Regions from separate parts of the Micromonospora sp. NPDC000442 genome, predicted to be linked through region 1. Evidence: predicted binding sites of a transcription regulator. Region 1 holds the regulator's gene; each other region holds the start of a gene.
What was found. The regulator HrcA, encoded in region 1, represses chaperone genes, less so after heat shock. The targets are predictions, from matches to a motif close to GGTTNGCACNCTCNNNNNGAGNGTGCNAACC.

Region 1 (7,448 bases):
CGCCGTGCTCGGGCAGCTCGACGGTGGTCAGCCGGTCGGTTGCCTCCTCGTGCAGCACGTAACCGGCCGCCGCCCCGGCGATCCGGCGCGTCACCGATGCGGTGGTCTCGTCCGGCGCTCCCGCCACCACCGGCAGCCACGCCCGGCGGGCCTGTTTCGTGGCTTCCCGGGTGGTGGCGACCCACCGGCTGCGGGCCCGTACGCCCCGGTCGCCGCGCCACTGCACCACCGACCGGCCCGCCGCCCAGGGGACGATCTCGTCCACGCCCGCCTCGGTCATCGCCTGCACTGCCAGCTCGCCCCGGTCGCCCTTGGCGATGCCCTGGACCACCACCAGCCGCGGGTTCGCGGCGTCGACGTACCCCCGGTCGGTCACGTCGAGGTCGAGGGTGCCCCGGCCGACGGCGGTCACCACGGCGGTGGCCGTGCCGCCCCGCCCGTCGGCGAGCAGCACCTGTTCGCCGGCGCGCAGCCGTTGCACGGTGGCGGCGTGGTGGCCCTCGGGGCCGTCCAGCACCATCGAGGCGGCGGTCGGCAGCGACTCGACCAGGAACAGCGGGGCGGACACGTCAGGCGTGGCCGTTGAAGGCGTCGCGCATCCGGGAGAAGAACCCGCCCTGCTTGGTCAGCTCGGCGACCTCCTCGCCACGGGTCTTGGCGAACTCGCGCAGCATCCGTTCCTGCTCGGCGTCGAGCTTCGTCGGAGTCCGCACGTCCAGGTGGACGTAGAGGTCGCCCCGCCCGGCGCCGCGCAGGTGCGGTACGCCACGGGCCCGCAGCCGCAGGGTGCTGCCCGGCTGGGTGCCCGCCTTGACGTCGACCGGTTCCTCGCTGTCGAGCGCCTTGATGGTCAGCCGGGTGCCGAGCGCGGCGGCGGTCATCGGCACGGTGACCCGGCAGTGCAGGTCGTCGCCCTTGCGGGAGAAGACGTCGTGCGGCCGTTCGTGGATCTCCACGTAGAGGTCCCCGGCGGTGCCGCCGCCCGGGCCGACCTCGCCCTGCTGGGCGAGGCGGATGCGCATGCCGTCCTCCACCCCGGCAGGGATCTTGACGGTCAGCGAACGACGGGTGCGTACCCGGCCGTCACCGGCGCAGGTCGGGCAGGGGCTCGGGATGGTGGTGCCGTAACCCTGGCAGACCGTGCACGGCCGGGCGGAGACCACCTGCCCGAGGAAGGTGCGCTGCACCGACTGCACCTCGCCCCGGCCACCGCACGCCTCGCAGGTGGCCAGGTGGGTGCCGGCGGCGGTGCCGGCACCGGAGCAGGTGGTGCAGAGCACGGCGGTGTCGACGGTGATCGGCGCCTCGACGCCGAAGGCGGTCTCCTGGAGGTCCAGTTCCAGGCGCAGGATGGCGTCGGCGCCGGGGCGGGTACGCGGACGCGGGCCTCGCCCGGCGCCGGTGGCACCACCGAAGAACGCGTCCATGATGTCCTGGAAGCCGACGAAGGGGCCGGCCCCGCCGGGGCCACCCGGACCGCCGGGCCCGCCTCCGCCGGGTGCCAGCGGATCCCCGCCGAGGTCGACGATCTGCCGTTTCCGATCGTCCGAGAGGACCTCGTACGCGGCGTTGATGTCCTTGAACTTCTCCTGTGCCTCCGGATCCGGATTCACGTCCGGATGGAACTGGCGCGCCAGCTTGCGGTAGGCGCGCTTGATCTCGTCATCGGAGGCACCCTTGCTCACGCCGAGAATGCCGTAGTAGTCCCTGGCCACTGCGTTCCGTGTCCTCGTGTTCGTCTCGAGTTACGCCGTTCGGCGGCGGCAGCCTGCCGTCGGCCCTGACTTGTCAGTTCTGGGCCAGCAGCTCGCCCACGTAGCGTGCCACGGCCCTCACCGTGGCGATGGTTCCGGGGTAGTCCATCCGGGTCGGTCCCAGCACGCCCATCCCCCCGACGATGGTCGCGCCCGGGCCGTATCCGGTGCTGACCACGGAAGCCGCCCGCAGGTTGTCGTACTCGTTCTCGTCGCCGATGCGCACCCGCAGTGTGCTCGGCTCCACCTCGCCGATGAGCTTGAGCAGCACGACCTCCTCCTCAAGTGCTTCAAGGATCGGACGCAACGAGCCCTGGAAGTCGAGCAGGCCGCCCCGGGCGAGGTTGGCGGTGCCGGCCAGAGCGAGCCGCTCCTCGTGCCGTTCGACGAGCGTCTCCAGCAGCACCGTGGACAGGGTGGTCATCGCCGGGCGCAGGTGCGGCACGCAGTCCTCGATGAGGGCCTGCACCAGCGGCGGGGTCTCCGACAGGCGGACGCCCACCAGTTTCTCGTTGACCAGCCGGCGCAGGTCCAGCACGTCGTCGGCGAGGACCGGCGCGGGCAGCTCGACGAGTCGCTGCTCGACCCGGCCGGTGTCGGCGATCATCACCAGCATCAGCCGGGTGGTGGAGATCGGCACCAGTTCCAGGTGACGCACCCGGGATCGGGCCAGGCTCGGGTACTGCACGACGGCGACCTGCCGGGTCAGCTGCGCCAGCAGCCGCACCGTGCGGTGCACCACGTCGTCGAGGTCGACGGCGCCGGCCAGGAAGCGCTCGATCGCCCGGCGCTCGGCCGGGCTGAGCGGCTTGACCCGGCTCAACCGGTCGACGAAGAGTCGGTAGCCACGGTCGGTGGGCACCCGCCCCGCGCTGGTGTGCGGCTGCCGGATGTAGCCCTCGTCCTCCAGCACGGCCATGTCGTTTCGGACCGTGGCCGGCGAGACACCGAGTTGGTGCCGCTCGACCAGCGACTTGCTGCCGACCGGCTCCTGGGTGGCGACGTAGTCCTCGACGATCGCCCGGAGCACGGCGAGCTTCCGGTCGTCCAGACCCATCCTTGCCACCTCCTGTCGCAGGTCAGCCCGCAGCGTCACGGCCACCAGAGGAACACTCTGGCACTCGACTGTAGCGAGTGCCAGTCTACGTCGGCGTCCCCGTCCACGCGATGATCAAGTCGGCACGCCCGTCATCGAACCGATCGGTGGGTTGACACTCGCCGGTGTCGCTCTGGTGCGCCGTTGCCGGTGGCACCTACCGTGACCCCCATGACTGAACCACCTCGTCCCCCGGACTCCGGCGACGAACCCACGACACCACTGTCCGGTTCGCCTGGCCAGGGCGGCTATCCCCCGCCCGGCGGCTATCCACCTCCCACCGGCGACCAACCGCCGCCGGCCGGCTACCCCCCACCCGGGGGCTACCCGCCGCCCGGCGGTTACCCGCCGCCGCCCGGGGCCCCCGGTGTCGGCTACCCGACCGGCGGTTACGGCGCTCCTGGCGGTGGCTACGCCAACAACGAGGACAAGACCTGGTCCCTGATCGCGCACTTCGGCGGCCCGCTCGGCGTGGTCGTCGGTGGCGGGCTCTTCGGCTGGGTGGCGCCGCTGATCGCGATGATGACCCGCGGGCAGCAGTCCCCGGTCGCCCGGGCCCATTCGGTGGCCGCGCTGAACTTCCAGCTCACCTGGGCCATCGTCGGCGTGCTGAGCTGGGTGCTCACCATGATCACCTGCGGCATCCTGTTCTTCGCGCCGATCATCGCCGGGATCGTGCCGGTGATCTTCGGCATCATCGGCGGGGTCAAGGCCAACGAAGGGGTGCTCTACCAGTACCCGATGACGTACGCCTTCGTGAAGCGCTGACCGGCCGGCTTACCTGGTGACGGGGGTCAGGGCAGCAGGTCGCGAACCACGGCGTCGGCGAGCAACCGGCCGCGCAGGGTGAGCACGGCGCGGCCGGCGGCGTGGGCGGGCTCGGCGAGCAGCCCCTCGGCCAGCGCCCGCGCCGCGCCCGCCCGCCCGGCGTCGGTAAGCACGTCCAGTGGCAGGCCGGAAGCCAGCCGCAACCGGAGCATGACGTCCTCCATGTGCGCCTCGTCGCCGGTGAGCACCTCCCGGGCCTGCCCGGGTGACGCCCCGGCGGCGAGGCGTCCCGCGTACGCGGCGGGATGTTTGACGTTCCACCAACGCACTCCGCCGACGTGGCTGTGTGCCCCCGGCCCGAGGCCCCACCAGTCACCGCCGGCCCAGTAGAGCAGGTTGTGCCGGCAGCGCGCGTCCGGCGTGCGGGCCCAGTTGGAGACCTCGTACCAGGAGAAACCGGCCGCGCCGAGGGCGGACTCGGCGGCCAGGTAGCGGTCCGCGGCCACGTCCTCGTCCGGGTAGGGCAGCTCGCCACGGCGCATCCGGGCGGCCAGCCGGGTGCCGTCCTCGACGATCAGGGCGTACGCGCTGACATGGTCCACGCCCGCGGCCACCACCTCATCCAGCGAGGCGGCGAAGTCCTCGGCCCGCTCCCCCGGTGTCCCGTAGATCAGGTCGAGATTGACGTGGTCGAAGCCGGCGTCGCGGGCCTCCAGCGCGGCGGCGGTGGCCCGGCCGGCATGGTGCCGGCGGTCGAGCACGGCGAGCACCCCGGGCGCGGCCGACTGCATGCCCAGCGAGATCCGGGTGTACCCGGCCGCGCGCAACTCCTTCAGCGAGGTGGGCGTCACCGATTCCGGGTTGGCCTCGGTGGTCACCTCCGCGTCGGCGGCCAGCCCCCAGGTCCGGTCGATCGCGTCGAGGATGCGGGCCAGGTCGTCGGCGGGCAGCAGGGTGGGGGTGCCGCCGCCGACGAAGACCGTGTCCACCCGGGCCGGCGGGGCCTCGCCCAGCACCCGGGCGGCGAGCGTCAGTTCCGCCAGCACGGCGTCGGCGTAGGCCTCCCGGCTCGCGCCGCCGCCCAGCTCGTCGGCGGTGTACGTGTTGAAGTCGCAGTAGCCGCAGCGGCTCGCGCAGAAGGGCACGTGCACGTACACCCCGAAACCCCGGGCGCCCACGGACGCACGGGCGGACGCGGGCAGCGACCCGTCGACGGGGACGGGCTCGCCTGCTGGAAGGACGCCGGGCATGGCCACTAGTGTGCCCTGGCATGACCTCTCCCGACGCGCTCGTGCGGGTCGCCACGGCCCACGGGGTGACCACGCTCACCCTGGACAGTCCGCACAACCGCAACGCGCTCTCCACGCCGCTGATGACCGAACTGCTGGCCGGACTGTCCGCCGCGGTCGCCGACGACGCGGTCCGGGTGATCGTGCTCGACCACACCGGGCCGGTCTTCTGCTCCGGAGCCGACCTGAAGGAGACCGCGGCGGCGTACGCCAGCGGCACGGTGCCCGCCGGGATGCTGGGTGACGTGCTCGCGGCGGTCCGGGAGTGCCCGAAGCCGGTGCTGGCGAGGGTCGCCGGCCCGGCCCGGGCCGGCGGCCTGGGTCTGATCGCGGCGGCCGACCTGGCAGTCTGCACGGCCGAGGCCACGTTCGCCTTCACCGAGGTGCGGATCGGGGTGATCCCCGCGGTGATCTCCGCGACGGTGCTGCCCCGCCTGACCAGCCGGGCGGCAGCCGAGCTGTACCTGACCGGCGACACCTTCGACGGCCGGCGGGCGGCCGAGATCGGCCTGGTCACCGCCGCGGTGCCGGCAGAGGAACTGGATGCCACGGTGCAGCGGTACTGCGACTCGCTGGTACGCGGGGCCCCGGCGGCGATGGCCGGTGCGAAGCGACTGCTGCGCCGCCCGGCCGCCGTCGACCTGCGCGCCGACCTGGCCGAGCTGGCCGAGCTGTCCACCGGGTACTTCCTGTCGGCGGACGGGATCGAGGGGGTCACCGCGTTCCGGGAGAAGCGGCCGCCGCGCTGGGTGGCGGAACTCGGTAGGTGAGGTACGGCCGGGACGGGGAACCTCGCGTTGCGCGTGGGCGCCACAGGAGGTGGGAACCGGTCGGACGACCCGAACGGGTCGATCAGGGACGTACGCTTGGCGGACCTTGACACAGGAGGTGCGGGTGCGAACTCGGGCTGTCGCGACGGGCTTCGTGGTCCTCGTCCTGATCGCCGCGATCGGGATGATCGTGGTGCTGAGGCAGGCCGGTGAGGGGCTACGGCTGCCGCTGGCCGGCCGGGCCTGCACGGTGCAGGCCGACGGCGAGGTGACGCTCGACTCGCAGCAGATGGCGAACGCGGCGACCATCGCGGCGATCGGCGTGCAGCGCGAGATGCCCGAGCGGGCGGTGGTGGTGGCGCTCGCCACCGCGTACCAGGAGTCCGGGCTGCGCAACCTGACCGGTGGTGACCGCGACTCCGTGGGGCTGTTCCAGCAGCGACCGAGCCAGGGCTGGGGCACACCGGCCCAGATCCGCGACCCCCGGTACGCGGCGGGGAAGTTCTACGCGGCGTTGAAGAAGGTGCGCGGCTGGGAGGACATGCGGGTCACCGACGCCGCGCAGAAGGTGCAGCGCTCGGCCTTCCCGGAGGCCTACGAGAAGTGGGCCGACGAGTCGCAGGTGCTCACCCGGGCGCTGCTCGGTCACGCCACCACGGCGGTCACCTGCGCGGTGGGCGGCGACCCGGTGATGCGCGGTGCCGCCGCCATCGCCGCGCTGACCAAGGGACTGGCGCTCGACTGGGGCCTGGTGGCCGTCGCCTCCGACGACGACCGCCCGGCAGGCAGGAGCTACTTCAGCTCCGCCGTCGACAACTACGGCAACCCGACCCTGCTGAAAGTGGGGATCAACGACTTCGAGCGGAGCCCCGCCGGCAGCCTGATGACGTCCCCCGAGGGCGTACGGGCCGGCTGGCGGTACACGCACTGGCTGGTCTCCCACGCCAAGGAGCACGGGGTGAAGCGGGTGACCTATGACGGCCGGGAGTGGACCGCCAAGCGCGGCGCCTGGAAGCGGTTGCCGGACAGCGACCGGGGCGACACGGAGGTTCTCGCCGAGGTCCACGCCGACGTCTGAGCGACCCCCGATCTTTTTACCCGCAGTCACCGCAAGATCCGGCAATTCGGCACGTAAGGCCGCGTCTCGCCACGTTGGGTGACGTGCGGTAGTCAGGCAACCGCCTTCAGTCGCCGTGCCTGTGGAAAGGTCGCGGGGTGCCCCCCGGGCCATCCGGACGCGCGTTACGATCGGCGGCCTGTGCCAGAAATGGTTTCACCTCTTGGGGAGGGGTACGACGTGGCGTTCGACTACGGCGACCGGACCGGCTACGAACCGATCAGTGACGTCGACCGCAAGGAGTTTCACGAGCAGGGCTTTCTCCTGCTGCGGAACGTCCTGACCGAGGATCACCGGGCCGCTCTGGAGGCCGCGGTCGACCGGGTGTACGAGGAGGAGAAGGCCAAGGGCACCACCACCAAGGACGGCACCCTGCACCTGCTGGGCTTCCTTGAGCGTGACGAGCTCTTCGGCGAGCTGCTCACCCACCCGATCGCCTTCCCCTACATGTGGGGGCTGGCGGGCTGGAACATCTACACCCACCACAACCACCTCGACGTCACGCCGCCGGCGTCGGAGCCCGAGAAGCCGTACTGGGGTTGGCACCAGGACGGGTACCGGCAGAACTCCGACCCGGAGACGATGGACCCGAACCTGCCGCGGCCGATGTTCTCGCTGAAGGTCGCCTACGTGCTCTCCGACCTGTCGGAGAAG
Region 2 (7,448 bases), on a different contig from region 1:
GGAGATCCTCGACCGGCTGCACCGGAACGTCTTCGAGCTGGCCAACGCGGTGCAGTTCACAAGTGGTCAGGCGTTCGTGATGGCGTTCCAGGCCGGTGGTGCGCACGCCCTGGACCGCGCGCTGGAGGCGCTGGCCTACGCGTACACGGAGATGACCCGGCACCCGGGCACCGCCGGCTGGGAGAAGGCCGCCGGCAAGGGCGACCCGCTGCGGATGTCCAAGACCTTCCACGTGGTGCCCCGGGGAGTGGCCCTGGTCATCGGCTGCAACACCTTCCCGACCTGGAACTCGTACCCGGGTCTGTTCGCCTCGCTGGTCACCGGCAACCCCGTCGTGGTCAAGCCGCACCCGGGCGCCGTGCTGCCGCTGGCCATCACCGTGCGGTACGCCCGGGAGGTGCTTGCCGAGGCCGGCTTCGACCCGAACCTGGTGCTGCTGGCCCCCGAGGCACCGGGCGAGAAGCTCGCCTCGACGCTGGCCCTGCATCCGGCGGTGAAGATCGTCGACTTCACCGGCTCCACCGAGTACGGCGACTGGCTGGAGGCCAACGCCCGCCAAGCGGCGGTGTACACCGAGAAGGCGGGCCTCAACACGGTGGTGATCGACTCCACCGACGACTTCGCCGGGATGTGCCGCAACCTGGGCTTCACGCTGACCCTTTACAGCGGGCAGATGTGCACCACCTCGCAGAACATCCTCATCCCCCGGGAGGGCATCGACACCGACCAGGGGCACAAGAGCTTCGACGAGGTGGCCGGCGGCATCGCCACGGCGGTCGGCAAGCTCACCGGTGACCCGGCCCGGGGAGTGGAGCTGACCGGCGCCATCGTCAACGACGGGGTGCTGGAGCGGCTGGACGAGGTCGCCAAGGTCGGTTCGCCGGTGCTGGAGTCGCGTACCGTCGAGCACCCGTCGTTCCCCGAGGCCGTGGTGCGTACGCCGACTATCGTCAAGCTGGACGCCGGCGACACCGAGACCTACTCGCGGGAGTGGTTCGGGCCGATCTCCTTCGCCATCGCCACCGATTCCACCGCGCACAGCCTGGAGATCCTGCGCTCGACCGTGGGCGAGAAGGGCGCGCTCACCGCAGCGGTCTACTCCACCGACGACGCGGTGCTGGACGCCACCGAGGCGGCGGCGATCGAGGTCGGGGTGCACCTGTCGGCCAACCTCACCGGCGGCGTCTTCGTGAACCAGTCGGCGGCCTTCTCCGACTTCCACGGCAGCGGAGCGAACGCGGCGGCCAACTCGGCGTTGACCGACGGGGCGTACGTGGCGAACCGGTTCCGGATCGTGCAGAGCCGCCGGCACGTCTGAGGGGTTGCGCTGGGGGCTCCGGGGCCGCCCCGGGGCCGCCCGGTCCGGTGATCGTCCGTGGGGTCTAGGCGGCCCTGCGCATCTGGAGTTCGCGCAGGGTCGGGATGTTGGGGTGCGGGACGCGGACGCCGGTGTCGACGAATCCCAGCCGCCGGTAGGCCCGGTAGGCCCGGTCGTTGCCGACCACCACCTCGAGCATCAGCTCCTTCCGTCCGCAGGCCCGGGACCAGCCCGCCACCCCACCGACCAGATCCGCGAGCAGGCCGGTGCCCCGCCAGCTCGGAGTGATGTAGACGGCGTACAGCACGGTCACCCCCGGCTCGGCCGGGTGCGCCATCCCACCGGCGTGCCCGACGAGCCGGCCGCCCGGATCGGCCACGAACTGCGCCGTGTCCGGGCCGGCGGAGACCCGGGCGACCCGGGCGGCGTACTCGGCGTGGGGCCGGGCCGCGGCCTCGGCGATCGTCTCCAGGAAGGCCAGCGGCGCGTCCGCCAGCATCTCCAGGCGTAGCGCGCGCATCCGAGCTGCGTCGGCCGGCTCGACTCGGCGGATGACGGCCCGGCGCACGCCCGTTCCGTCGGTGACGATCGTCATGCCCGCATGCTTATCACAATGACGTACGACGATACGGTCGACTGTAATACGCCCGATTTGTGGTCGTGCGCCGTCGTCACTCCTCGTGTAGCGTGCGATTTCGGTCACCCGTTTCAGCGGTCGTCGACGACTGCCGAAACCGGTGGTTTCCGGGTCCCCGGTGCGCCGGCGACCCGAGGTAGTGGAACGCCGTGCAGAGTGAGGAAAACACCGTGGCACAAGGCACCGTGAAGTGGTTCAACGCCGAGAAGGGCTACGGCTTCATCGCCGTCGACGGCGGGCAGGACGTCTTCGTTCACTTCTCCGCAATCGAGATGGACGGCTACAAGGCGCTGGACGACGGTCAGCGGGTGGAGTTCGAGATCGCCCAGGGCCAGAAGGGCCCACAGGCCGAGCAGGTGCGCGTCATCGCCTGAGCGCCGACCGCCCACCCCCACCGACCGATCGTCGTCGGGGTGGCGTGACCATCGCCGGAGGGGGCTGCGGTGCCGGTGCCCCACAAGGGAAGATCATGGGCCGATCCAGCCGTCGCTGAGGAGATCCCATGTCCGACCAGCCGCCCCCGACAGGTCCGTCCTCCTCGCCTTCGGGTGAGCCGCAGTCGCCCGCCGGATGGGTCGGCCAGCCGCCCCTCCCCGGCCAGCCTCCGTACGGTGTGCCGCCGGCTCATCCCGCGCAGCCGCCCCACGTCGGCATGACGCCGTATCCCGGCCAGCCGGTCTACGGCTGGTACCCCCCGGGCGGCTACGGCCTCGACCCCTCCGACACCCTGGTCACCCCGCCCGGGGCCGGTCTGGGCGGCTGGTTCGCGCGCTGCGTGGGCGCCGCCCGTCGCGGTTGGCGACCACTGTTGCCGATCCTCGTACTCACCCAGGCGCTGCCGGCCGCGGTGCTGTCGGTGCTCGTGCTGGCCGTGGACCCTTCGGCCCGCTGGGACGCCCAACTCGCCAGCGACTCCGCCGCGCTGCCGGCGAACTTCTGGTCCGACCTCGCGACGCTCCTGCTCGTGCTGGTCGGCGGCAGCCTGCTGCTCGGTGTGGTGCAGGCGGTCGGCTGGGCCGCCGGCACCTGGGTGATCAGCCGGCAGGCGATCGGCGAGTCGGTCGGCACCGGTGCCGCGCTGCGTTACGGACTGCGTCGGGCGTTCGGTCTGTGGGGCTGGACACTGCTCATCACCCTGATCGTCACCTTCGGCTTCTGCCTGTGTTTCCTGCCCGGCGTGTACGCGGCGTTCGCGCTGGCCATGGCCGGCCCGGTCTACCTCTTCGAGCGGCACGACCCGCTCAGCAGGTCGCATCGCATGCTGCGTGACCGGCTGGGGCTGCTGCTCGGTCGGGTGGCACTTGTGGGCGCCGCCGTGATCGGCTTCTCGCTGGCCGCGAGCGTGGTCGAGTCGCTGGCGATCCTGCCGTTCGGCGCCACTCCGCTGGACTCGCCGGGTACGGCGGTGGGTGCGGTGCTGACGGTCACGGTGGTCGCGGTACTGACCCTGCCGGCGTACCTCGCGCAGCTGGTCGGGCTCGTTGTCACATACGCCGAGCAGCGGGCACACGAGGGTCCGGTGAACGCCGCCCAACTGGCGGCCGAACTCGGCTGACCCGGGCCATCGTGCTTGCACTCGGCAGGGCAGAGTGCTAAACAAGTCATTGGCACTCGCATGGCGTGAGTGCCAGCTGGTCGGGACGGTGGGGCCGCGGTCGCGCTCGTGACATAACCACGGGTGGGGCACGTGGCCGGTCGTCGCGGGCTATCCGGCCCGGCCGAGGAGACGTCGCCGTCGCCAGGTGGCGACGTCCCAAGGTGCGTACACCAGACGGCCCATCCGGGGCACACACTCGGGTGGCCCGTGAGTGTCCAGGAGGACAACGCCGTATGGCCAAGATGATCGCGTTCGACGAAGAGGCGCGCCGCGGCCTCGAGCGGGGCATGAACCAGCTCGCCGACGCCGTGAAGGTGACCCTCGGCCCCAAGGGCCGCAACGTCGTGCTCGAGAAGAAGTGGGGTGCCCCCACCATCACCAACGATGGTGTGAGCATCGCCAAGGAGATCGAGCTCGAGGACCCCTACGAGAAGATCGGCGCCGAGCTGGTCAAGGAGGTCGCCAAGAAGACCGACGACGTCGCCGGTGACGGCACGACGACGGCGACCGTCCTGGCCCAGGCACTCGTTCGCGAGGGCCTGCGCAACGTGGCCGCCGGTGCCAACCCGATGGCCCTGAAGCGGGGCATCGAGGCTGCGGTCGCCAACGTCTCGGAGGAGCTGCTGAAGCTTGCCAAGGACGTCGAGACCAAGGAGCAGATCGCCTCCACCGCCTCCATCTCCGCCGGTGACACCAGCGTCGGCGAGATCATCGCCGAGGCGATGGACAAGGTCGGCAAGGAAGGCGTCATCACCGTCGAGGAGAGCAACACCTTCGGGCTGGAGCTGGAGCTCACCGAGGGTATGCGCTTCGACAAGGGCTACATCTCGGCCTACTTCATGACCGACCCGGAGCGTATGGAGGCCGTCTTCGACGACCCGTACATCCTGATCGCGAACAGCAAGATCTCGTCGGTCAAGGACCTGCTCCCGATCCTGGAGAAGGTCATGCAGGGCGGCAAGCCGCTGCTGATCATCGCCGAGGACCTGGAGGGCGAGGCCCTGGCCACGCTGGTGGTCAACAAGGTCCGCGGCACCTTCAAGTCGGTCGCCGTCAAGGCGCCGGGCTTCGGTGACCGCCGTAAGGCCATGCTGACCGACATCGCCATCCTGACCGGTGGCCAGGTCATCAGCGAGGAGGTCGGCCTCAAGCTGGACGCCGTCAGCCTCGACATGCTGGGCCGTGCCCGCAAGGTCGTGGTGACCAAGGACGAGACCACCATCGTCGACGGTGCCGGCGACGCCGAGCAGATCCAGGGCCGGGTCAACCAGATCCGGGCCGAGATCGACAAGAGCGACTCCGACTACGACCGGGAGAAGCTGCAGGAGCGGCTGGCCAAGCTGGCCGGCGGCGTTGCGGTGATCAAGGTCGGCGCGGCCACCGAGGTCGAGCTCAAGGAGCGCAAGCACCGTATCGAGGACGCGGTCCGCAACGCCAAGGCCGCCGTCGAGGAGGGCATTGTCCCGGGTGGTGGTGTCGCGCTGGTTCAGGCCGGCAAGACCGCCTTCGACAAGCTCGACCTGGCCGGCGACGAGGCGACCGGTGCGCAGATCGTGAAGATCGCGCTGGACGCCCCGCTGCGGCAGATCGCCGTGAACGCCGGCCTTGAGGGCGGCGTCGTGGTGGAGCGGGTCCGCAACCTCGACCCGGGTCACGGCCTCAACGCCGCGACCGGCGAGTACGTCGACCTGCTGGCCGCGGGCATCATCGACCCGGCCAAGGTGACCCGTTCCGCGCTGCAGAACGCCTCGTCGATCGCCGCGCTGTTCCTCACCACCGAGGCCGTCGTGGCGGACAAGCCGGAGAAGACCCCGGCCGCACCGGCTGGCCCGGGCGGCGGGGACATGGACTTCTGAGTCCAGCTCCCAACGCCGGAAGGGGCGGGCCGCGTCAGCGGTCCGCCCCTTCCGCTGTGTCGGCGGCATCATCGAAGTCCGGTGACGATCACCCACGGGCCGCCGAGACGGCCGCGTACGCGTCGACCAGGCCGGCGCCGACGAGGTTCGCCGGCCCGCCGCATTCGTCGGTCTGACCCTGGGCCGGGTCGCTGGTCTCGATCGGGGCGGCCGTCTCGCGCAGGATCCGCCGCGTCCGGTCGAGGTCGCCGACGAGTTCCGGGTTGGCCGACCACATCAGCGCGGCCACACCCGCCACCTGCGGTGTGGCCATCGAGGTGCCGTCGAGCACCGCGTACCCGCCGCCGGGCATCGCGGAGAGGACCTCCGCCCCCGGCGCCATCAGATCCGGTTTCGTCGCCCCGGTGGCCGTCGGGCCACGGGAGGAGAAGGCGGTGACCCGCCCCCGGTCGTCCACCGCACCGACGGTCAGCACGTCCGCGTACGGTGCGGGCGGGTCCTGCACGGAGCCGCAGAACGGGCCCGTGTTGCCGGCCGCCGCGACGACGAGAATTCCGGCGGCCTCCAGCGCTGTCGTGGCCGGTAGCAGCGCCGAGGGGTCGCAGCCTTCGATCGGCGGGCAGCCCCACGAGTTGGTCAGGATCTCGGGCGCCCGGGCGGGCCGCCCCTGTCGGAACGGATCGCCGTCGGGCGGGAAGGGCGCCAGCATGAACTGGAGGCAGTCGAGGTAGGCGGCCGGGTTCCCCAGATTGCGGTCGAGGTTGACGCAGCCGACCCACTGTGCGCCGGGGGCCACACCGATGCCGTCCCGCCCGACGGCGCTGCCCACGGTGTGGGTGCCGTGTCCGCTGCGGTCGGTCGGCGCTTCGGTGCCGTTCCACGGGTCGAACCACGAGTCGTCGCCGCCCCGGAAACCCTGGGCCAGGGTCGGATGCCGCCCGTCCACTCCCGAGTCGGAACTGCCCATGGTCACCCCGGCGCCGGTGACGCCGAGTTCGGACCAGACCCGATCCGCGCCGATCATGGTGATGTTCCAAGGCGGGCCGGACGGGGGCGAGGCGCTACCGGTGGCGCTGTCGGCGGGCGCCGGCAACGGACGCAGCCGCTGGCTGACCAGTACCCGGGCCACCTCGGGCCGGCTGGACAGCCAGGCCCGTACCGCCGGCCCACCAGCCACCTCGATCGCGTTGACCAGGTAGTAGGGGGTGTGTGGCAGTCGGGCGCGCCGCAGGTCCCGCCGCAGGTCGGCCTGGGTCCGGTCGGCGGTGTCGACCAGCCGCCGGTAGACCTCCCCGGCGCGGGCGTCCCGGCCCGCCCGACCTGGCCCGCCGCTCACCCCGCTGAGGTCCGCCTGTTCCCGAAGCAGTACGAAGAGTCGCTCCCCGTGCAGCCCCGGCTGTCCGGCGGTCGCGCCGACCAGACCGACCGTGACCAGCAGCGTCAGGGCGCTCGCCGCGGCCAGCACCCGGCTCGGCGTGCGGGCCGAGCGTCGCGCCAGCAGCAGGCCGTACCCGACCGCCAGCACCAGTCCGACGGCGAGCCCGGCACCGGTCGCGGCCGCCACCCAGAACGGCACGTCGCGGGTGCCGACCAGCAGCAGGCTGACCTCCTCCGGATCGGTGTAGGCAAGCGGGCCGAACACGCCGAGCCCGACCAGCCAGGCGGTCGGTGCCCGACCGCCCGCCCCGGCCGGATAGTGGGTCACGACGCCACCGGCGACCGGGTGAGCCGGCAGGCCGTGCCCCGTGCCCGGGTGGGCGACGCCGCGCCCGTCGGCCGGCCGGCGGTGCACGGCCCGCAGCGCGGCCAATGCGAAACCGGCCGGCGGCAGCGTCACAAGTAGCGGCAGCTGTGCGCCGGAGTGGCCGGTGCCGGCGCCCACCAGCAGCAGCACCACCCCGGCGACGAGCCCGCCCACGAGCACCAGGCGGGCTGGTCGAGGCGGTTCGTCGGCCTCGAAGCGGCCCCAGAACCGAGCGTCGAGCAGCGTCGCGGCCAGCGCGCCGACGGCCGCCGCAGCCAACCCGGCGAGGATGGTCT
Region 3 (7,448 bases), on a different contig from region 1:
GCAACGGGCGTACGGCGTGCGCTGGGCTGCGTCGGCGTAGAGGTAGGCGATTGTCGGGTCGGCCAACGTGGCGTCCAGCTCGGCCGCCAGCTCGGCCACCAGGTGAGCCCGGACCACCGCCGGATCCGGGTCGTAGACGAAGCGTCGCACCGGCCCGACCACCGCCTCACGTGCCCCGGTTCCGGTCAGCTGGTACGTCGCCGGGCCGTCGGTGTGCCGGCTTCCGCCGCCGGCTCCGTCGGTGTGCCGGCTTTCCCCGTCGGTCGGGTGGCCGGAGGAAACTGCTGCTCCGCTCGGGACGACAGCCGAAAGTTTCTCCTTCAGCACTGTCGCGCGGCGGGGCAGCTCGGCCAGTTCGCCACACCAGAGGGCCGCCTCGACCAGGTCGCCGTCGACGCTCACCCACTCGGCCTCGGCACCGGGCGGGATCAGCGCGTGGTCGATCCCCGGCGCGACCTTCACCACCGTGTGCGGCACCCGCTCGGCCAGGCCGGTCACGAAGTCCCACGGCGGCGAGTACGAGTTCGGGTCGAAGATCCGGCGGCCGGTGCCGGCCCGGCGTCGGGCCGGGTCGCAGAAGACCGCCTCGACCCGGGTCACGTCGAACGCCGTCGCGTCGCCGCACTCGACGGTGACCAGGTCGGCCAGCCCGGCGGCCTGGGCGTTCGCCTCGGCCAGCGCAGCGGTGAGCGGGTCCGCCTCCACCGCGTACACCCGGAAGCCGGTGCGGGCGGCGGCGAGCGCGTCGGCGCCCAGCCCGCAGCCCAGGTCGGCAAGCGTGCTCACCCCGGCGGCGCGCAGCCGCCGCGCCCGCCGGTCGGCGACGACCTGCCGGGTGGCCTGCTCCAGCCCCGGCCGGGTGAAGAACATGCCGGCCGCCGCCGGCCCGAACTTGCCGGTCGCCCGGCGGCGCAGCTCCGCCTGGGTCAGCGCCGCCGCCGCGAGCCCGGCCGGCACCCCGGCCGAGCGCAGCGCCGCCGCCGCGACCAGCGGATCACCGCCGGCCACCCGGGCCGCCGCGTCGAGCGCGGCCGACCCCTCAGCGGTACGCAACGCGGCGAACTGCTCCAGATCCACCCGCCCCATTCTTCCGTCCCGCCCCCGTCCGCCCCGCCGGAGGCCCCGGCCGGCCTCTTGCGGGCATGCCGGTCGCGACTTGCGGCATCTTGGGCCCTCACGCCGGCCGGAAGGCGCGGGTTGCGGCATCTTGGGCTGTCAGCTCGGCGGGAGGCCGCGTCATGCCGCAACCCGCGCGCACACCCGCGGGGCGAGGTCGGGCAACTCGGCAGCCCGGGCCGGGGTGGGCCGGCTTGGGCCGGGCCTGGCCGGGCCGAGTCGGGCCGAGCTGAGCTGAGCGAGCCGAGTCGGGCCGAGCGAGCCGATTCGGGCCGATTCGGGCCGAGTCGAGCTGAGTCGAGCTGAGCGAGCCGAGTCGGGCCGAGTCGAGCTGAGCGAGCCGAGCCGAGTCGGGCCGGGAGGCGGTGGGCGGGCGCGCGGCGCGGGCGGACGCCGCGTCGGGGCCGGGTCTAGCGGGTGGGGGCGTGGGGGGCGACGAAGGCGCGCCAGGCAGCCGGGGTGAAGGCGAGCACCGGGCCGGCCGGGTCCTTGCTGTCGCGTACGGCGACCACGCCGGGCAGGTTGTCGGCGACCTCGACGCAGGCGCCGCCATTGCTGTTGCTGCGGGAGGACGTGCGCCAGGCGGCACGGGTCAGGTCCATGACTTCGCCACTTCCTCGATCAGGCGGGCGGACTGCCGGCGCGGCAGCGCCTCACCGGCCACAGTCTCCCAACGTCGTCCGAGGCTGGCAAGGTCGTTCGGGCTGTCCACAGTGTGCCCCCGGAGCTGGTTGTCCAGGTGCGCCACCTCGGTGCCGTCGGCGAGCCGGGCCAGCACGAACGGCCCGTTGAGTCCGACGTACCACGGGGTCTCGGCCGGGATGACGCGTACCTGGACGTGCGGGCGGTCGGTGAGGCTGCGCAGGTGCTCCAACTGCTCGCGCATCGTCGCGCGCTCGCCCACCTGCCGGCGCAGCACCTGCTCGTCGAGCACCGCGACGAGCTGCGGCGGCTCCTCGCGGGCGAGCACCTCCTGCCGGGCCATCCGGGCCAGCACCCGCTTCTCGATCTGCTCGTCGGTAAGCGGTGGGCCGGCCCGGAGCATCGCCCGCGCGTACGCCTCGGTCTGGAGCAGGCCCGGCACCACGGCCGGGTCGTACCAGCGCAGCGCGACCGCCTCGCGTTCGATCTCGCCCCACGGCCGGAACCAGTCCGGCTCGGCGTGCAGCCGGATCAGCTCCAGCATCCCGACGAAGAGGCCGCCGGTCTCCAGCACCTTGTCGAACCGGGCCAGGTAATCGGCGCTCAGCTGGTTCGGACCGATTTCCATCGCGCTCACCGCCGACGGGGAATAGTTGATCATTTTGCTCAGCTCCTCCTGGCTCAGCCCGCGTACCTTGCGGGCCCGGCGCAACTGGTCGCGCAGGAATCCCAGGGTTGGTATGTCCGCCATCTGCCCGCCCTCCGTGACGTGGTCGCGCCGGAGAGTAAGGGTCGGCGCGCTCGGCGGGAAGGCACTGTCGGCGTGTTGCGGTCAACCCTGGCGAACGGCGACGGAAGACTGCGGAAAGAGTGGCGGTGCGGGTGCGCGAGCGTGGCGACACGGGGGTGGCGGATTGGCACTCTCCTTGACGGAGTGCTAGCCGAGGAATAACCTGCGATTAGCACTCTCACCCTGAGGGTGCCAACCTTCGGGCCCTGGTGTCCGAGGGTTGAACGCCAGGCGGACCGGCACCCGCGACGACGGCCCCGCCCGGTGGCATGTGGCAGATTGACGCTGGTCGGCATGCCGATCGGCAACGAAACCAAGTACCCCAGGAGGGTATGCCCGTGACTACCGCGACCAAGGTTGCGATCAAGCCGCTCGAGGACCGCATCGTGGTCCAGGCGAACGAGGCCGAGACCACCACCGCCTCGGGCATCGTGATCCCCGACACCGCCAAGGAGAAGCCGCAGGAGGGCACCGTCCTCGCTGTCGGCCCGGGCCGGATCGACGACAAGGGCAACCGCGTGCCGATCGACGTCTCCGTCGGCGACACCGTTCTCTACTCGAAGTACGGCGGCACCGAGGTCAAGTACGCCGGCGAGGAGTACCTGGTGCTCTCCGCCCGCGACGTCCTCGCGGTCATCGAGAAGTAAGCAACCGATCAGTGTCGTTGCCCCGGTCCGGCTCGCCGGGCCGGGGCAACGTCGCTTTCGAAGGGACATAGATGGCGAAGATCCTGAGCTTCTCGGACGACGCCCGGCACCTGCTGGAGCACGGTGTCAACGCGCTCGCTGACGCGGTCAAGGTCACCCTCGGGCCGCGCGGGCGCAACGTCGTCCTCGACAAGAAATTCGGTGCGCCGACGATCACCAACGATGGTGTGACCATCGCCAAGGAGATCGAGCTCACCAACCCGTACGAGAACCTCGGCGCGCAGCTGGTCAAGGAGGTGGCGACCAAGACCAACGACGTCGCCGGCGACGGGACCACCACCGCGACCGTGCTCGCCCAGGCCATGGTCCGTGAGGGCCTGCGCAACGTCACCGCGGGCGCCAACCCGGCCGGCCTCAAGCGGGGCATCGACGCCGCCGCCACCAAGGTCTCCGAGGCGCTGCTCGGCAAGGCCGTCGAGGTCTCCGACAAGAAGTCGGTCGCGCACGTCGCGACGATCTCCGCGCAGGACGCCACCATCGGCGAGCTGATCGCCGAGGCGATGGAGAAGGTCGGCCGTGACGGTGTGATCACCGTCGAGGAAGGCTCCGCGCTGCACACCGAGCTGGACGTCACCGAGGGCCTCCAGTTCGACAAGGGCTTCATCTCGCCGAACTTCGTCACCGACGCGGAGTCGCAGGAGTCGGTGCTGGAGGACGCGTACGTCCTGATCACCACGCAGAAGATCTCCGCGATCGAGGAGCTGCTGCCGCTGCTGGAGAAGGTCCTCCAGAACAACAAGCCGCTGCTCATCATCGCCGAGGACGTCGAGGGTCAGGCGCTGTCCACCCTGGTGGTAAACGCCATTCGCAAGACCATCAAGGTCTGCGCGGTCAAGGCGCCCGGCTTCGGTGACCGCCGCAAGGCGATGCTCCAGGACATGGCGATCCTCACCGGCGCCGAGCTGGTCGCCCCGGAGCTCGGCTACAAGCTCGACCAGGTCGGCCTGGAGGTGCTGGGCAGCGCCCGGCGCATCGTGGTCGACAAGGAGAACACCACCGTCGTCGAGGGTGGTGGCCAGGCCAGCGAGGTGGCCGACCGGGTCGCGCAGATCCGCAAGGAGATCGAGGCCTCGGACTCCGAGTGGGACCGGGAGAAGCTCGCCGAGCGGCTGGCCAAGCTCTCCGGCGGTGTGGCGGTGGTCAAGGTCGGTGCGGCCACCGAGGTCGAGATGAAGGAGCGCAAGCACCGCATCGAGGACGCCATCGCCGCGACCAAGGCCGCGGTCGAGGAGGGCACCGTGCCCGGCGGAGGCGCCGCCCTGGCGCAGATCCTGTCGGTGCTCGACGACGACCTCGGCTTCACCGGCGACGAGAAGGTCGGCGTGTCGATCGTGCGTAAGGCACTTGTCGAGCCGCTGCGCTGGATCGCCCAGAACGCCGGCCACGACGGCTACGTCGTCGTGCAGAAGGTCACCGGCAGCGACTGGGGCCACGGCCTCGACGCCGCCGTCGGCGAGTACGTCGACCTGACCAAGGCTGGCATCATCGACCCGGTCAAGGTGACCCGCAACGCGGTCACCAACGCCGCGTCGATCGCCGGTCTGCTGCTCACCACCGAGAGCCTGGTGGTGGAGAAGCCGGCCGAGCCGGAGCCCGCCGCGGGTGGCCACGGCCACTCGCACGGCCACGGTCACAGCCACCAGCACGGCCCGGGCTTCTGAGCCTGCCGTACGCCGAACGTGGGGCGCACCGTCGACCAGACGGTGCGCCCCACGCGTCTTGAGTCTGGGCGGTCGTGCCCCGGGTTGACTTCGGTCGCGTCCCGGCCGGCTTCGGGCGGCCTCGGTCGTGCCCCGGCTGGCGTCGGGCGTGCCCCGAGCGTCGTCGGGCGTGGCTCCGGGGCGTCGGACGCCGACCGGGCTGTGTACCGGTGACGAGAGGTTACGGAACGCCGACGGCGACTTCCGGACCGTTGGTCGGTGGGAAACACTGGGCGGGTGAGCAGCACGACACCCCGGTTCGCGGCCCTGGCCGGCGTCGCCGCCGCTGCGGCGGCCATCGGCACCGCCGAACTGGTCGCCGCCCTGACCGGCCCCCGCTCGTCCCCGCTCGTCGCGGTCGGCGGTCTCGTCGTGGACACCGCCCCCGAGCCGGTCAAGCGGTTCGGCATCGAGGTCTTCGGCACGTACGACAAGATCGCCCTGCTGGTCGGTACGGCATTGCTGCTCGGCGGCTTCGCTGCCCTGTTGGGCATGCTGGCCGTCCGCCGCCTGACGGTCGGCCTGGCCGGCATCGTCGTCTTCGGCGGGATCGGCGCGGCAGCGGCCCTGACCCGGGCCGGCGCGGACGCCGCCGACGTGCTGCCGTCGCTGGTCGGAGCGGTGGTCGGCGGGGTGGCGCTCTGGGCGTTCGTCGCCGGTCCGCTCGAACTCGACCCCTGGCCCTGGTCCCCGCCGACGCCGGTCGGCCCGCCCTCCGTGACCGGTCCCGCTGCCGAGCCGGACCCGGATCCGGTCGGAACCGCCGGGGTCCCCGACGGGACGGCGACCGACCCGACCGCGTCGGCCGGAAGCCCGTCGGTCCCGGGAAGCCCGCCGGCCCTCGGACGCCCGTCGGACCCCGGTGGCCCGTCAGGCCCCGCAGCGCCGGGGCGGCGGGTCGACCCGGACTCGCGGCGGCGGTTCCTCACCGGTGTCGGCACGGTGCTCGGGGTGGCCGCCGTCGGGGGAGTCGCCGGGCGGTGGCTCGCTGGCCGTCAGGGGGTGTCGGCCGCCCGCGAGGCGATCACGCTGCCGGCCCCGGTCTCCGCCGCACCAGCGGTGCCGGCCGGCGCCGACCTGGCCCAGCCCGGGCTGACCAGCTACGTCACGTCGAACCGGAGCTTCTACCGGATCGACACCGCGCTTGTGGTGCCGCAGGTCGATCCGACGACCTGGCAGTTGCGCATTCACGGCCGGGTCCGTAACCCGGTCACGCTGAGCTACGCCGATCTGCTCGCCCGGCCCATGGTGGAGCGGTACGTGACGCTGGCCTGCGTCTCCAACGAGGTCGGCGGCGACCTGATCGGCAACGCGCGGTGGCTCGGCGTACCGATCCGGGAACTGCTCGACGAGGTGGGGCCGCTGGACGGAGCCGACCAGGTGGTCGGGCGTTCGGTGGACGGTTGGACCTGTGGCACCCCGACCGCCGTGCTGCGTGACGGGCGGGACGCGTTGCTTGCCGTCGGCATGAACGGCGAGCCGCTGCCGGTGCAGCACGGCTTCCCGGCCCGGATGGTGGTGCCGGGCCTGTACGGCTACGTGTCGGCGTGCAAGTGGATCACCGAACTGGAGTTGACCAGCTTCGCGGACTTCGACGCGTACTGGGTGCCCCGGGGGTGGTCGGCGCAGGGGCCGGTGAAGACGCAGTCGCGGATCGACACGCCCCGCCCGCGCAACCGGCCGGCCGCCGGCCCGGTCACGGTCGCGGGCGTCGCCTGGGCGCAGCACCGGGGCATCGACCGCGTCGAGGTACGCGTCGACGAAGGGCCCTGGCAGGAGGCCCAACTGGCGCCGACCATCTCGGTGGACACCTGGGTGCAGTGGTCATGGCAGTGGCCGGCCACCCCGGGGGAACACACCCTCCAGGTCCGGGCGACGGACAGCACCGGCGAGACGCAGACCGGCGAGCCACGCGGCGTCGCGCCCGACGGCGCCACCGGCTGGCACTCCATCAAGCTCACCGTCACCTGACCCCACCCGCACCACCCCATCCGCACCACCCCACCCGCACCACCCACCCGCACCGGTTGATCATGAGGTTGTTGTTGCCCCGTCGGCGTGTCGATGACAACAACTTCATGATCGATCCGCCGGTAGTGGCGGGAGTGGGGCGGACAGCGCGACGCCGCGTCCCTCGGGTCGGGACGCGGCGTCGGTGGTGCGGTTGGTCAGGCGACGTTGCGCTGGATGGGCACCGTCGAGCGGTGCGAGCTGCCCAGCCGGGCCTCCAGCCGGTTGACGTCGACGCGGGTCTGTCGGCGGTCGGCGAGGTCCTCCCAGCCGACCGCGAGCAGCCGCAGCCGCTCGGACTCACTGAAGCCACCCCACACGCCGTACGGCTCGCGTACCGCAAGAGCGTGCGCGGCGCACTCGGCGCGGACGGGGCAGGAACGGCAGACGGCCTTGGCGGAGGATTCCCGGCGCAGCCGGGACGATCCCCGCTCACCGTCGGGGTGGAAGAACTGGGCGCTGTCGCGGCCTCGGCAGGCACCA

Region 2: a site for HrcA is predicted at 3,558-3,588, ahead of groL (chaperonin GroEL). Genes of this name have one in related genera too.
Region 3: a site for HrcA is predicted at 2,716-2,746, ahead of groES (co-chaperone GroES). Genes of this name have one in related genera too.

What each region holds. Positions count from the first base shown of each region.
Region 1 covers NZ_JBIAYZ010000019.1:44,429-51,876, forward strand. The annotation lists gene ACFY2A_RS24765 (16S rRNA (uracil(1498)-N(3))-methyltransferase) at 1-568, opposite strand, end outside; gene dnaJ (molecular chaperone DnaJ) at 570-1,715, opposite strand; gene hrcA (heat-inducible transcriptional repressor HrcA) at 1,789-2,811, opposite strand; gene ACFY2A_RS24780 (DUF4870 domain-containing protein) at 3,022-3,618, shown strand; gene hemW (radical SAM family heme chaperone HemW) at 3,645-4,868, opposite strand; gene ACFY2A_RS24790 (enoyl-CoA hydratase-related protein) at 4,889-5,677, shown strand; gene ACFY2A_RS24795 (hypothetical protein) at 5,796-6,755, shown strand; gene ACFY2A_RS24800 (phytanoyl-CoA dioxygenase family protein) at 6,975-7,448, shown strand, end outside.
Region 2 covers NZ_JBIAYZ010000004.1:250,834-258,281, forward strand. The annotation lists gene paaN (phenylacetic acid degradation protein PaaN) at 1-1,318, shown strand, start outside; gene ACFY2A_RS08205 (GNAT family N-acetyltransferase) at 1,383-1,913, opposite strand; gene ACFY2A_RS08210 (cold-shock protein) at 2,126-2,329, shown strand; gene ACFY2A_RS08215 (hypothetical protein) at 2,608-3,510, shown strand; gene groL (chaperonin GroEL) at 3,786-5,408, shown strand; gene ACFY2A_RS08225 (S8 family serine peptidase) at 5,497-7,448, opposite strand, start outside.
Region 3 covers NZ_JBIAYZ010000010.1:126,593-134,040, forward strand. The annotation lists partial or broken gene ACFY2A_RS18175 (SAM-dependent methyltransferase) at 1-192, opposite strand, end outside; partial or broken gene ACFY2A_RS18180 (hypothetical protein) at 634-1,206, opposite strand; gene ACFY2A_RS18185 (DUF397 domain-containing protein) at 1,527-1,718, opposite strand; gene ACFY2A_RS18190 (helix-turn-helix domain-containing protein) at 1,709-2,509, opposite strand; gene groES (co-chaperone GroES) at 2,881-3,195, shown strand; gene groL (chaperonin GroEL) at 3,267-4,916, shown strand; gene ACFY2A_RS18205 (molybdopterin-dependent oxidoreductase) at 5,193-6,926, shown strand; gene ACFY2A_RS18210 (WhiB family transcriptional regulator) at 7,124-7,448, opposite strand, start outside.